2 regions of the Phyllobacterium sp. UNC302MFCol5.2 genome follow, and region 1 is predicted to be linked to the other one. Evidence: predicted binding sites of a transcription regulator. Region 1 holds the regulator's gene; the other holds the start of a gene.
The links. Region 1 encodes PhoB, which activates phosphate uptake and scavenging genes when phosphate is short. Its sites were predicted from a motif close to TGTCATNNANCTGTCAT; they were not measured.
Positions count from the first base shown of each region.

Region 2: BR48_RS0110035 (DUF465 domain-containing protein) is a predicted target of PhoB. The motif match lies at 3,754-3,770, and genes of this name have one in related genera.

Region 1 covers NZ_JMLL01000011.1:200,219-206,858, forward strand. Annotated here, with positions in the region: gene BR48_RS0112255 (vitamin B12-dependent ribonucleotide reductase) at 1-251, shown strand, start outside; gene BR48_RS24475 (nuclear transport factor 2 family protein) at 364-753, opposite strand; gene BR48_RS0112265 (nucleoside deaminase) at 881-1,342, opposite strand; gene BR48_RS24480 (LCP family protein) at 1,575-2,702, shown strand; gene arsC (arsenate reductase (glutaredoxin)) at 2,712-3,134, opposite strand; gene dmeF (CDF family Co(II)/Ni(II) efflux transporter DmeF) at 3,210-4,151, opposite strand; gene BR48_RS0112285 (metal/formaldehyde-sensitive transcriptional repressor) at 4,148-4,426, opposite strand; gene phoB (phosphate regulon transcriptional regulator PhoB) at 4,582-5,268, opposite strand; gene phoU (phosphate signaling complex protein PhoU) at 5,287-6,012, opposite strand; gene pstB (phosphate ABC transporter ATP-binding protein PstB) at 6,035-6,640, opposite strand, start outside.
Region 2 covers NZ_JMLL01000010.1:1,658,598-1,665,237, reverse strand. Annotated here, with positions in the region: gene pyk (pyruvate kinase) at 1-661, shown strand, start outside; gene BR48_RS0110060 (hypothetical protein) at 763-1,371, opposite strand; gene ykgO (type B 50S ribosomal protein L36) at 1,434-1,559, opposite strand; gene BR48_RS0110050 (5-(carboxyamino)imidazole ribonucleotide synthase) at 1,725-2,798, opposite strand; gene purE (5-(carboxyamino)imidazole ribonucleotide mutase) at 2,801-3,298, opposite strand; gene BR48_RS0110040 (DUF465 domain-containing protein) at 3,403-3,606, opposite strand; gene BR48_RS0110035 (DUF465 domain-containing protein) at 3,833-4,012, shown strand; gene BR48_RS0110030 (metalloregulator ArsR/SmtB family transcription factor) at 4,131-4,394, opposite strand; gene BR48_RS0110025 (MFS transporter) at 4,472-5,728, opposite strand; gene BR48_RS0110020 (DUF1192 domain-containing protein) at 5,841-6,026, opposite strand; gene BR48_RS0110015 (NAD(P)H-quinone oxidoreductase) at 6,122-6,640, shown strand, end outside.

The sequences.
Region 1 (6,640 bases):
ATTATGAAGAACGCGCCAAGGGCGAGGCCGAGGCCAGCGCCGCTTCCGCGCTCTTCGAGAACGAGGATGCAGAAGCTGCCGCCGAGGAAGCCAAGGCCGAAGCAAAGAAAATCATGTCCGACCGGCGCATCAAGTCGATGATGCAGGGCTATACAGGCGACAACTGCTCGGAGTGCTCGAACTTCACGATGGTGCGCAACGGCACCTGCCTGAAGTGCGACACATGCGGCGCAACCAGCGGCTGTAGCTGATAAGCGCAGCGCGCATTGTCCGGCACAATCAGCTGGACAATGTTGGACAAGCAAATTCATCTCCGGTCGTTTTCACGGCCGGAGATGAAATTTTCAACTGAACAGGTTCGTGCTACTTCAGAAACGTCTCGCTGTGCGCGTGACACTCCCAACCATTTGATCCGCGAATCCAAACCGAGCTATCTGCGGCCCGCATTTTCTGCGATTTGCCATTCATCGTTACATTCTGCTCGACCGTGTAGGCGATAAGCGCGACATCAGGCGACGGCGTCGAAACCTCGACATCTGCGAATTCATAGGATTCCAGGCTCCAGTTGCCGTCCTCGGTCATCTGGCCCATTTTCTTTTTGCCGATGCGCATCACACCTTGGGCGCCGGTTACAAGTGCCGGATCCGCCGACAGTTCCGCGGTGCGGCCGCCGTCTTTCGCCTTCATCGCATCCCAATAGGATTTTTCGAGAGCTACGATGTCATCCTTCGTTGGCATACTGCGAGCGGTCATGGCCTCGTCCTCCGATGGTGTATCATCGAAAAACGCTCAGTGATGCCCCAGGTTCCCGCTACCGTCGCTCTGCGGGTATTCCGCCTTCTCAGGACAAGACCCGCAGCCCTTGCAGATGACGCGGATATCAGCGCTTTTGGTTGTCCTGCCAAACTTGATACAGTTTACCATCGCCCACGGGCGAATGCGCATATGACAGCCCCGCTTGCTGGTCGATTGGTTTCGCCAACTCTTTTGCTATGACGGCCGTAGAGAGGCCGAACGGTTCTGCCTGTTCATTGGAATAAGCGAACTTGATATCGCCAATACCGGCCATTCGCATCGCTGCAAGGCACATGGGACACGGTTGGCCGCTTGCGTAGACCGAGCAGCCGTCCAGACGTGGGGATTGCAATGCAAGCCCGGCAGCCCGCAGGGCCAGAAGCTCGGCATGTGCTGTTGGATCGTTGTCGGCCTGAATCCGGTTGACGCCGCGCGCGATGACCTTGCCGTCCTTGACGACCACGGCCCCGAAAGGACGGCCGCCGCTTTTTACATTGTCCAGTGCAAGGGCGATCGCTTCTTCGAGAAATTGATTGATGTCCGTCATAGTGCGGTAGCGCCTTCCTTCAATTCGCGCCCTTAGCATAGTCGTTCTGCCGTGTGTCGCAACGGCTTGGCCATCTCCTTGCGGCGTTCGCACACTCTGCGCATGGCAAAGGTCTTGTTCGAATTCTCTGGCATTCGCGTTGTTGCTTGTGCGATGCGCATCGTTAAAACGGAAATGTTAGTTGGCTTGGCCCGGATAATGATTACCTTGGCTTGTTCTACTGGAGAATTTTGTGAGTGACGGATTGATCAACAGCGCGCCGAAGCCTGAGGGCGATCCTCAACGACGCCGGCGGCTGCATTTGCTGCTCGCTTCCGTCACTTGCCTGATGCTTGTAATCCTGCTTGCCATTTGCGGCATGTATTGGAAGTTCACGAGCAATCTGCGGCACTTCGAGGTTGCTGAAGCCGACCTCGGCAATCGCCGCCCGGCCAAGGCATCGCCTGATGCACTCAACATCCTGATCGTGGGTTCGGACCAGCAAACCGTTTCCGTCGCCAACCCCGGCGAGCGCAGCGACATCCTCATGCTTGCGCATCTTTCGGCCGATCGCAGCGAGTTGAATGTCGTGAGCTTCCCGCGCGACCTGCTCGTTCCCCTTCCCGCCTGTTCCGGTCGCGAGGGCCTGCCCGGCCAGCGGGCGCACCTCGGCATGATCAACTCATCGTTCATGTTCGGAGGCATCAGCTGCACCTGGAAGACCGTCGAAACCCTGACGGGCATAAAGATCGATCACGTGATCAAGGTTGATTTTAGCGGATTCAGGCGGATTGTGGAGGCCATCGGCGGCGTCGAATACTGTATTTCCGAACCAATCCACGACAAGCTTGCCGGGCTGGACCTCGCTGCGGGATGCCAGACCCTCAATGGCGAAGAAGCGCTAGGCTACGTGCGCGCCCGCTACAGCATAGGCGACGGCACCGATATCGGACGCATTCATCGTCAGCATGAATTCTTTGGTGCCATGGCTCAAAAATTGCTCGGAGCGCAATTGGCGAACCCTGTGCGGCTCTTCAGCTTTATGGATGCCGCGACGAAATCCGTCATCACCGACCCGGGTTTCAGTTCGGGCGTGATGCGGGAACTCGCCTTCGCCGTCCAGCATCTTTCGTCTGAAAATATTCACTTCATCACCATGCCATGGCACTATTCGACGGCATCCCCCGGACGGGTCGAATGGGTCGAAAAGCCTGCAAAGCGGCTTTTCCGCTCGATAGCCGCCGATAAATCCCTGATGGATACTGAGTTCACGCGGGCCAAGATCGGCGAGCCGCAAGATTCCACGACCAAGCCCTGCGGCGCCAGCCGCGTCGACCACTGCGCCGAAATTTCGCAGGCCGATGGCGTTGCTCGTCCATAACATCGAGGCTCAGCGGACGCGATTGCCCGAGCTGTCGATAACGACCTCACCATCCTCCTTGGAAAACGGGCCCTTCTGCGCATCTGGCAGGATCTCAAGCACAATTTCTGAAGGGCGGCTGAGCCGCACGCCTCTTTCGGTCACGACGAAAGGACGTTCGATGAGGATTGGATTGGCCATCATCGCGTCGAGAAGCGCATCGTCGTCCAACGAAGCATTGTCGAGGCCAAACTCGGCATAGGGCGTACCTTTTTGGCGCAAGGCCTGGCGCACGCTAAGACCAGCCCGGCTGATCATTTCCTTCAGGGTTTCCCGGCTCGGCGGCGTCTTGAGATATTCCACGATCACCGGCTCGATCCCTGCATTGCGGATCATGGCGAGGGTATTACGCGAGGTACCGCATTTCGGGTTGTGGTAAATCGTGACGGTCATCACATGGGCTCCCGGCTATTCGAACGTTCGTCGCACGTGGGGTCTTCAAAGCGTGTGACACACCCGAATCGAAATTTACGCGGCCTTCGGCTCTACCTCAACGGTCACATGCGACAACTCATGGATATGTGCGAGTTTGGCACGATAGGACGACGGCGCTTTCGGATCGTCGCTCAAAAGCGAAACAATGGCACCGTGATGCCCCGGGCCAAGCTGCCAGACGTGCAGGTCGGTAATCACGTCGCCCTCCTTTTCGATGGCGCCACGTATTTCATCAGGCAGGTCTTCACCCTGAGGGACATAGTCGAGCAACACGCCGCCCGCATCGCGGATGAGACCCCATGACCATCTGGCGATAACAAGAGCACCGACAATTCCCATGGCCGGATCGAGCCAAAGCCAGCCGTAAATGCTGCCCGCGAGAAGGGCGATGATGGCGAGGACGGACGTCAGCGCATCGGCAAGAACGTGCAGATAGGCGGCACGCAAATTATGATCGTGACCGTGGTGATGATGGTTATCGCCATGGTGACCGTGGTGATGATGGCTATGGTCGTCGCGCAAGAGCCAGGCACAAACAAGGTTGACGGCAAGGCCAAGCACGGCAACGGAGATCGCCTGCGGAAAACTGATCGAGATCGGGTTGGCAAGGCGTAGGAAACTCTCCCAGCCGATCAGCAGTGCAATAAGCGCGAGGATCACAGCGCTGGCAAAACCTGCGAGATCGCCAAATTTTCCCGTGCCGAAGGTGAAACGCGGATTGCTGGCATTCTTCCTTGCATAGAGATAGGCCAACGCCGCGATCAACATCGCGGCAGTATGTGTCGACATATGCCAGCCATCGGCGACAAGCGCCATCGAACCGAAAACCGTTCCCGCCACGATCTCCGCAACCATCATCGTCGCGGTCAGCGCGATCACAAACCAGGTGCGTCGTTCGTTGCGCTCGTGATCGTCACCCAGAAACACATGGGCATGCGTGCCTTGAGGCAAATGGATCGCGTGATCGTGGCTCATTTCAGATACATCCTTACAACGTCGATGAGATCCGCGGCGCCCTTGGCGCGTTCCCTGTCCGTCTCGGTGCCGGGATCGACGACGTGCATGCGAATATGATCCTCGACGAGTTCACCCATCAGGCCGTTTACGGCGCCGCGCACCGACGCCACCAGGTTTAGAATGTCGCCGCACGGCATTTCGGCTTCGAGCGCCCGCTCGACGGCCTCCATCTGCCCCTTGAGGCGACGGATCCTTGCGATCAGTTTTGATTTTTCCTTGGTGGCATGAGACATAATATAGTCCCCTACCCTATATTTGCGTGAATTTCAAGCCAGGCTGTGGAGACTTTGAGCAAGGCATTGTCGGCGGACTGCAAAATACCAAAAGGCGCCGCATCAGCCATCTAGCGCTGATGCGACGCCCTTATCAGAACCGGAATAATTAGGGATCAGCCGAACGAATAGCCGGCGCCACGTACCGTGCGAATCGGATCTATCGAACGTCCGATATTGATCGCCTTGCGCAGGCGACCAACGTGGACGTCAACGGTGCGATCATCGACATAGATGTCCGCACCCCAGACATTATCCAGCAGCTGGCCGCGCGAAAAGACCCGTCCGGGTGATTGCATGAGGAATTCAAGCAGCCGGAACTCCGTCGGGCCAAGTTTCAGCTCGCGCTCCTTGCGGAAAACGCGGTGCTGTTCGCGGTCGAGCTTGAGATCGCCGAAGCTCAGCACGTGCGAAAGCAGGCTCGGATTGACGCGGCGGAGCATGGACTTGATGCGCGCCAGTAGTTCAGGCGTCGAAAACGGCTTGACCATGTAATCGTCGGCACCGGTCGAAAGGCCGCGAACGCGTTCGCTCTCCTCGCCGCGGGCGGTGAGCATGATAATTGGCAGGATCTCGGTCTCGCGCCGCGCCCGCAGGCGGCGGCAGAGTTCGATGCCCGACAGGCCGGGCAGCATCCAGTCGAGGATCAGAAGATCCGGAACGTTCTCGCGCAGCGCAATTTCCGCTTCGTCGCCACGTGCGATCGTCTCGACAACATAGCCTTCAGCTTCAAGATTGTACCGGAGGAGGACGCTCAGGGCTTCCTCGTCCTCCACAACGGTGATTTTGGGAGCTATTGCCATATCAAGCCTTCAGTTGAATTAGGACTCGGTCGTTTCATCCACAATAATAGTATGTGTCTGGTCTTCCTTGGGACGTTCCGCCGGCAGTTGCGAACCGGTAACAATGTAATAGACTGTCTCGGCAATATTGGTGGCGTGGTCGCCTATGCGCTCGATATTCTTGGCGCAGAACAAAAGATGCGTACAGGCGGAAATGTTGCGCGGATCTTCCATCATGTAGGTCAGCAATTCGCGGAACAGCGACGTATAGAGCGCGTCGATTTCGTCGTCGCGTTCGCGCACAATGTTCACCTGCTGTACCGAGCGCGTGGCATAGGCGTCGAGCACGTCCTTCAGCTGCGTCAAGGCAAGTTCGGCGATTGTCTGCAAGCCGCGGTAGACCGAGAGCGTCTGGCGGGTATCGGTCACGGCAACGACGCGCTTGGCAATGTTCTTGCCGAGATCGCCGATACGCTCGAGATCGGAGGAAATGCGGATCGTCCCGATGACTTCACGCAGGTCGATCGCCATCGGCTGGCGCTTGCCGATGATGGTGATGGCCTTTTCATCGATCTCGCGCTGACCGGCGTCGAGGATCAGATCGTCCGAGATGACGCGCTGCGCCAGCGCATTGTCGGAATTGACCATGGCGGCGACCGCCTGTTCGACCATGCGTTCGGCATGACCACCCATCTCGGCGATCTTGTGCGTCAGGAACTTCAGTTCGTCATCGTAAGAGCGCACAGTGTGCTGCAACTCGGTCATGTGCTTTGTCCTCGTTCCTGCGTCAGCCGAAGCGTCCGGTGATATAGTCCTGGGTGCGCTTCTCGGTGGGGCTTGTGAACATCATTTCCGTATCGCCGACCTCGACAAGATTGCCGAGATGGAACATGGCCGTGCGCTGCGAAACGCGCGCTGCCTGCTGCATCGAGTGGGTGACGATGACGATGGTGTAGTTTTCGCGCAATTCGTCGATCAGTTCCTCCACCTTTGCGGTGGCGATCGGATCAAGCGCCGAGCACGGCTCGTCCATGAGGATCACTTCCGGACTGACGGCGATGGCGCGGGCAATGCACAGGCGCTGCTGCTGGCCGCCGGAAAGTCCGGTGCCTGCCTCATGCAGGCGATCCTTCACCTCATCGAAAAGGCTGGCGCGGCGCAGGCTTTTCTCAACGATTTCATCAAGTTCGTGGCGACCCTTCGCGAGCCCGTGAATGCGCGGGCCATAGGCGACGTTCTCGAAAATAGACTTCGGAAAAGGATTGGGTTTCTGGAACACCATGCCCACCCGGGCGCGCAGCTCGACAACGTCGATCTTAGGATTGTAGATATCCTCGTCATCGAGCGTGATCTTGCCGCCGATCTTACAGCCTTCGATGGTGTCGTTCATGCG
Region 2 (6,640 bases), on a different contig from region 1:
GATCATTCGTGCCTGCCGGCGTGCGGGCAAGCCTGTCGTCGTCGCGACCCAGATGCTGGAATCGATGATCACGGCCCCGGTCCCGACCCGCGCTGAAGTGTCTGACGTCGCTACCGCCGTTTTCGAAGGCGCGGACGCGGTGATGCTTTCGGCCGAATCTGCCGCCGGCGATTATCCGATCGAAGCTGTCTCGACGATGGCGCGCGTCGCCGAAGAGGTCGAGCGCGACCCGAACTATCCGGGTATCATCCATGCTCAGCGCCCGGAGCCCAATGCAACCGGCGCCGATGCAATCTCGCTCGCCGCCCGCCAGATCGCCGAGACGCTGAACCTTTCTGCCATCGTCACCTACACGGCGTCCGGCACAACCGGACTGCGCGCAGCGCGTGAGCGCCCGCTACTGCCGATCATCGCGCTTTCGCCCGTGGTGGAGACGGCCCGCAAGCTGTCGCTGGTCTGGGGCCTGCACTGCGTCGTGACGGAGGACGCATCCGATCTCGACGACATGGTCGATCGCGCCTGCCATATTGCCTATCAGGAAGAGTTCGGCAATCCGGGCGACCGGGTGATCATTTCGGCAGGTGTGCCACTGCGCACGCCCGGCTCGACCAATATGCTGCGCATCGCCTATATCGGTTCGGACGGCCTGACCGGCATCTAAACCGGGCATATTGAACTTGAATTGATGTGGTTCGGCCTGCGGGTTCGAACCACATTGCATTTGTGCCATGCCGGCATCCGCCAGCCCAAATCGCCTGGATATCAGGTGCGCTGGCCGGTGAGTTCGTCGGCAAGTTCCCCGGCCTGTTTCTGCGCTTCGCGCATCATCGGATAGACCGTGAGGACACGTTCGAAAGCCTGGAGGGCGGCTTCCTTGCGCCCCGTATCCTTGAGGATAGCGGCCATGCCTGCCATGGCACCGAAATGCCGCGGCTCAAGCGCCAGTGTTTTCTGTATGTCGGCCATGGAACGGCCATAGTCATTCATGAGGAAGTGCAGCGTCGCGCGCCGGTTCCAGCCCTCGGCAAAATCGGGCTTCATCGTCACGACCTGGTCGAGAAAATCGAGGGCGACCGAGTATTTCTTGTCTTCCATCGCCTTGGCGGCCCAGCCCATCATGAGGTCGACGGTGGCGCTGCCGGAGTTTTGCCATTGAATCTGGATCAGCGAGGCAATGCGCGCAGCCTTCACCTCGTTGCTCTCGCGCTTCAAAGAAGCAAAGAGTTCATCGAGCCGCAAAGCGCGCTTTTGCGCCTGGGTCATATCGGGAAGGGCGGCCTGTTGTCCGATGGGCGTTTGGTCCTCGGCGAAAGCCAAGGCTGGCGATATTGCCAGTGAAGTTACGACTGAAAACGCAAAGACGCTCCGCATGAGACGGATCGTAATCCGTATCAGCGAAACGTCAAATGCAAATAAGCGTGAGTCGCGGACGATCAGCCCTGGCGCGCTTTGAAACGCGGAGCAGTCTTGTTGATGATGTAGATGCGGCCCTTGCGACGGACCAGCTGATTGTCACGATGACGGGCCTTGAGAGCCTTGAGCGAGTTCTTGATCTTCATTTCAGCACCGGTATCTTTACGCCCGAAACCGGGCACCAATAAAAAGCGCGCCTGAGCAGCGCGCCGGAAACACGTGGCCGGGAAATAGCCAATGATTACCCCGAATGTCAACTCCCCGCTGGCGATTCATCGCATGATTCCGCGCTCAATCGCTTATTTGTCCAGCTAAAGTCTTTTGCTGATGCGCGTGACATGGCCCATCTTGCGGCCGGGGCGCGCTTCCGCCTTGCCGTAAACGTGCACGACTGCACCGGGCTCCTTGAGGAGTTCCGGCACTTTGTCGATATCGTCACCGATCAGATTTTCCATCACGCAGTCGGAATGCCGCCTTGTATCGCCGAGCGGCAAGCCGGCGATGGCGCGGATATGCTGTTCAAATTGCGAGACGGCACAGGCAGCCTCCGTCCAATGGCCGGAATTGTGCACGCGCGGGGCAAATTCATTGGCGAGCAGCGTGCCGTTGGCAAGAACGAAGAACTCGACGCCGACGACGCCGACGTAATTCAGGCCTTCCAGCAGCTTGCGCGCGGCATCGGCAGCGAGCCCGGCCATGGTGGATGAGACCGATACAGGGACGGTCGACGTCGCGAGAATGCCGTCTTTATGTACGTTCTCGGCGATGTCGTAGACCTTGATATTGCCTTCCTGATCGCGCGCGGCGATTACCGAGATTTCACGCGTGAAATCGACCATCGCCTCGAGGATGGCGGGTACCGCGCCGATTGCCGCGTAGCCGGCCTTCGCACTCTCGCCCTTGGCTCCGGTGAACTTGACCTGGCCCTTGCCGTCATAGCCGAAGCGCCGTGTCTTCAATATGCCCTTGCCATCGAATGCCAGCAGGGCGGCTTCGAGATCGCCTTCGCTTTCGACGATGCGCCATTGCGCCGTCGGAATGCCGACCTTGGCAAGGAAGCGCTTTTCCGCCACGCGGTCCTGCGAAACCTTGAGCGCCTCGGGCGGGGGAAACACACTTTTCGTCTCGTTCAGCGTTTCCGCTGCATCGACCGGCACATTCTCGAATTCGTAGGTAATGACATCGCTGACCTCGGCGAGCTGTTCGAGCGCATTCGGCTCGTCATAGGCCGCGAGGATATGCTGGTTGGCGACCTGACCTGCGGGACAATCGGCCTGGGGTTCCAGGATCACCGTCCGGTAGCCAAGCCGCGCCGCCGCCATCGCCAGCATGCGCCCAAGCTGCCCGCCCCCGATAATGCCTATTGTCGAACCTGGAGATATCATGCTCATGCCTCGTCAGAAGGCCGCAGAGCAACCTTGTCGCTTTGCGCCTGCCGGAATTCATCCAATCGTACCGCAAGTGCTGTATCGTTCAGTGCCAGAACCGCCGCGGCCAGCAATGCTGCATTGACGGCGCCAGCCCGCCCGATCGCCAATGTCCCGACCGGGATACCTGCAGGCATCTGCACGATCGACAGCAGCGAATCCTGCCCCGACAGGGCCTTCGATTCGACCGGAACGCCAAACACGGGCAAAGCAGTCATCGAGGCTGCCATCCCGGGAAGATGTGCAGCGCCGCCGGCGCCTGCAATAATGACCTTGAAACCATCCTCGCGCGCGCCTTTGGCAAAGGCGACGAGACGGTCCGGTGTCCTGTGTGCCGAGACGATCCGGTCGTCATGGGAAATGCCGAGCGCATCGAGCGTTTCGGCGGCGTGACGCATGGTGGCCCAGTCGGACTGGCTTCCCATGATGATTGCGACGTCAGCGCATTTATCTGGCATTGAGCATCCTCTGAAATACGAGGCGGTGTGGGAGTAGGTCGGATTAAAGGAAAAGGTTGTCCCCCGCAAGTTAACTCGCGGACAGGTGCCTGCCGTTCTTGAAATCAGGCAATTATATCGGGAGTGATCTTGTCTTCGAGTTCGATGAGCTTGTCTTTGATGATGAGCTTCTTCTTCTTCATGCGCTGGATGCGAAGCTGGTCGCAGCCCACCTGGATCATTGCTTGTATGGCGGCATCGAAGTCCATGTGTTCTTGTTTCAATCTTGCGACTGCCAATCGAATGTCAGCCTGATCCTGATCGGACATGCAGTGATTCCCGATATTTCGCTGTAATAGAAGCTAGTGACTGGTTGCAGGCAATTCTGTCCTCGCCAGCACGTCGCCATATCACATTTTACACCACAAGAAAATCCTACGAAACAAATTCGACAATTGCTTAAAGTGGTGGCAGACTGTCACGGCTCTGTCACATACTTGCCGCGCGGCAAGTGGAGCACGTACGAGTTGGGCAACAAACCAAGGGAGAAGCCGGATGGCCATTGAGTCTCATCTTGAAACGCTTGAACGTAAGCATGGAGCGCTTGAAAAGCAGATTGCTGATGCGTTGTTAAGTCCCGCCTCCGACGACCTGATGATAAGCGATTTGAAGCGTCGCAAGCTTATGCTGAAAGAACAGATCGAAAGGCTGAAATTAGCCGTCACCCACCACTAGGAAGGTCCCACGAAATTCCATCCGGCAGCTACCCAGCGCCGCGATGGCAGCGATAAAAGAGCCCGGTCCCCGCTTCACGCAGGGACCGGGTTTTTCTTTGCCCGCCATGAGAATCGTCTCACCCGCTCCAGAATTGGTCGAGCCATAAATTCAAGTGAAAGAAACCGCTGTCATCGACGGCGTAGATGCGGCGCGTGCCCTCCGATTTCACCTTGACGAGGCGCGCATCAAGCAGCGCTTTCAGGTGCTGGGAAACCGCTGGCCGCGAGATCGGCAGCCCGAGCGCAAGCTCGTTCACGGTTTTTGGCCCGCGGCGAAGTTCCTCAAGGAGGTAACGGCGGTTGGGATCTGAAATGGCTGTAAAGGCATCCGTCTCGACCATGTAGAATAGTCGGTTTAAACGAAGCGCATTGTCAACGGATTTCGTTGTCGAGCGAACCTCCAGAGGTCCGCAAACGCCTATTCCGCCGGGTTTTCGGCGCGCGGGTCAAGCCGCACGCTTTCCGGCGTTACCCGCTCGGCGCCGGCAGTTTTGAAATTGTCCCTGAGCTCTATCGGCACGGGCGCGCGCATGCGCGAGCGGATGATCGCATGGGTCATGATCAGAACATGCGCGAGCGCTGTGACGCCGAAGAGCGCAGATGGCGAAATGCTCTCCATGGCAAGGGCGCCGAGGATGGGACCAAGCATCGTGCCAAATCCGTAGAGCAGCAGCAGGCCGCTCGTGACTTTGACGAAATTTGCCGAGTCGGCAAAGTCATTGGCATGGGCGACCGCGACGGGATAGAGCGCATAGGCGAGCCCGCCATAGATCGCCGTCATGATCAGGATAACATAGGCATTATGCGGGGAGATGAGGAAGATCAGAAGGCCGATCACCGCAGCTGCACCGCCAACGATCGCAAGGACGTAGCGCCGGTCGGTGCGGTCGGACATGCGGCCGACGGGGATCTGCATCAGCGCGCCGCCCATAACCGACGCGCTCATCATCAAGGCGATCTCGGTTGTCGAAATGCCCGTGGAGGCGCCATAGACCGCACCGAGCGTACCGAACGCGCCGTTGGCCACGCCAATGAGGATACAGCCCAGAAAAGCCACGGGCGAATTGCGGTAGAGGGCCCTGAGATCAAGCTGGACTTCCGTCAGCGGTTTCGGACTGCTGGCGGTCGAAATGGCGGTTGGTATCAGTGCGAGGCAGAAGAGGATGCCGGTCAGCATGAAGAACGTCCCCGAGCGCACGTCGCCAAAGCCGATCATCATCTGGCCTACCGTGATGGAAGCGAAGTTGACCACCATGTAGAGGCCGAAAATCTGGCCGCGATTGGCGTTCGTCGCCCGCTCGTTCAGCCAGCTCTCGATAACCATGTAGGAACCCGCCATGGCAAAGCCGGTCAGGGCGCGCAGGGCGATCCACGCTATCGGTTCGACAAGAATCCCGGTGAACAGCGCAACAATTGCCGCGATCGCGGCAAAGGCGCTGAAGGCCCGCACATGGCCCACCCGCCGCACCAGGCGGGGCGCAAGCAGGCAGGAGGTGATGAAGCCCCCTGCCCAGGCCGTCCCTAGGAGGCCGAGCGAGGTCGTCGAGAAGCCTTCAGCACCGCCGCGCAGTGGCAGGAGCAAGCCGTGCAGGCCGGACGCCATGACAAGAAACGATGTACCGCAAAGAAGCGCGAAGACCTGGATGAACGAACGAAACACGGCAAGACCTTGCATGAGAATGAGGGAGGAACCGACTCGCTAACTCCGCCGGCACCGGGTTCGTTTCATGGAGCAATAGGGTAACTTCATGGCATCCCTGTTTCGTTACCCCGGAGACTATCAAAACTTAGCGGAAGAGCGCTTCGGCCGCGACCTTGCTGTTGCCCTTGCGGGAACGTTCTTCTTCAAGGCGTGTGATTTCAGTCCGCAGCAGGGCTATCCGCTCGTCAAGTTCGGAAACCGACAGCAGCGACAAATCCTGCCCTATATCATGAACGACCTTGCGTCTTGGCTCTTCGTCGAAAACTGACATCATTTCCTCCAAGATAAGCTCTAATATACGAAGATACAGCCCAACCACTTGGAATTGCAAATCATTCTGGCGAATCGATCGAAGGGAACAGCTCCATGGCCGAAAAAATTCCGACAACCATGACGGCAATCGAGATCACCCAGCCAGGGGGGCCGTTGGTGCTGAAGGCAGGAAAACGCGGCGTCCCCGAGCCAGGTCCGGGCGAGTTGTTGATCGAGGTCAAGGCCGCAGGCGTGAACCGTCCGGACGTGTTGCAAAGGCAGGGTCACTACCCGCCTCCGGCCGGCGCTTCCGATATTCCGGGGCTTGAGATTGCCGGAGATATCGTCGCTGTGGGCGCAAATGTTACCCGCTTTCGAATAGGGGAACGGGTGACCGCGCTCGTTGCCGGCGGCGGTTACGCCGAGTTTTGCAGCGTGCACGAAACCAACGCGCTGCCGATCCCGGCCGGCTACGGCTATATCGAGGCGGCCGCCATTCCGGAGACGTACTTCACGGTCTGGCACAATGTGTTCCAACGCGGCGCGCTGAAGGAAGGCGAAACGTTCCTCGTGCATGGCGGCTCCTCCGGCATCGGCACGACAGCCATTCAGCTCGCACACGCGTTCGGCGCC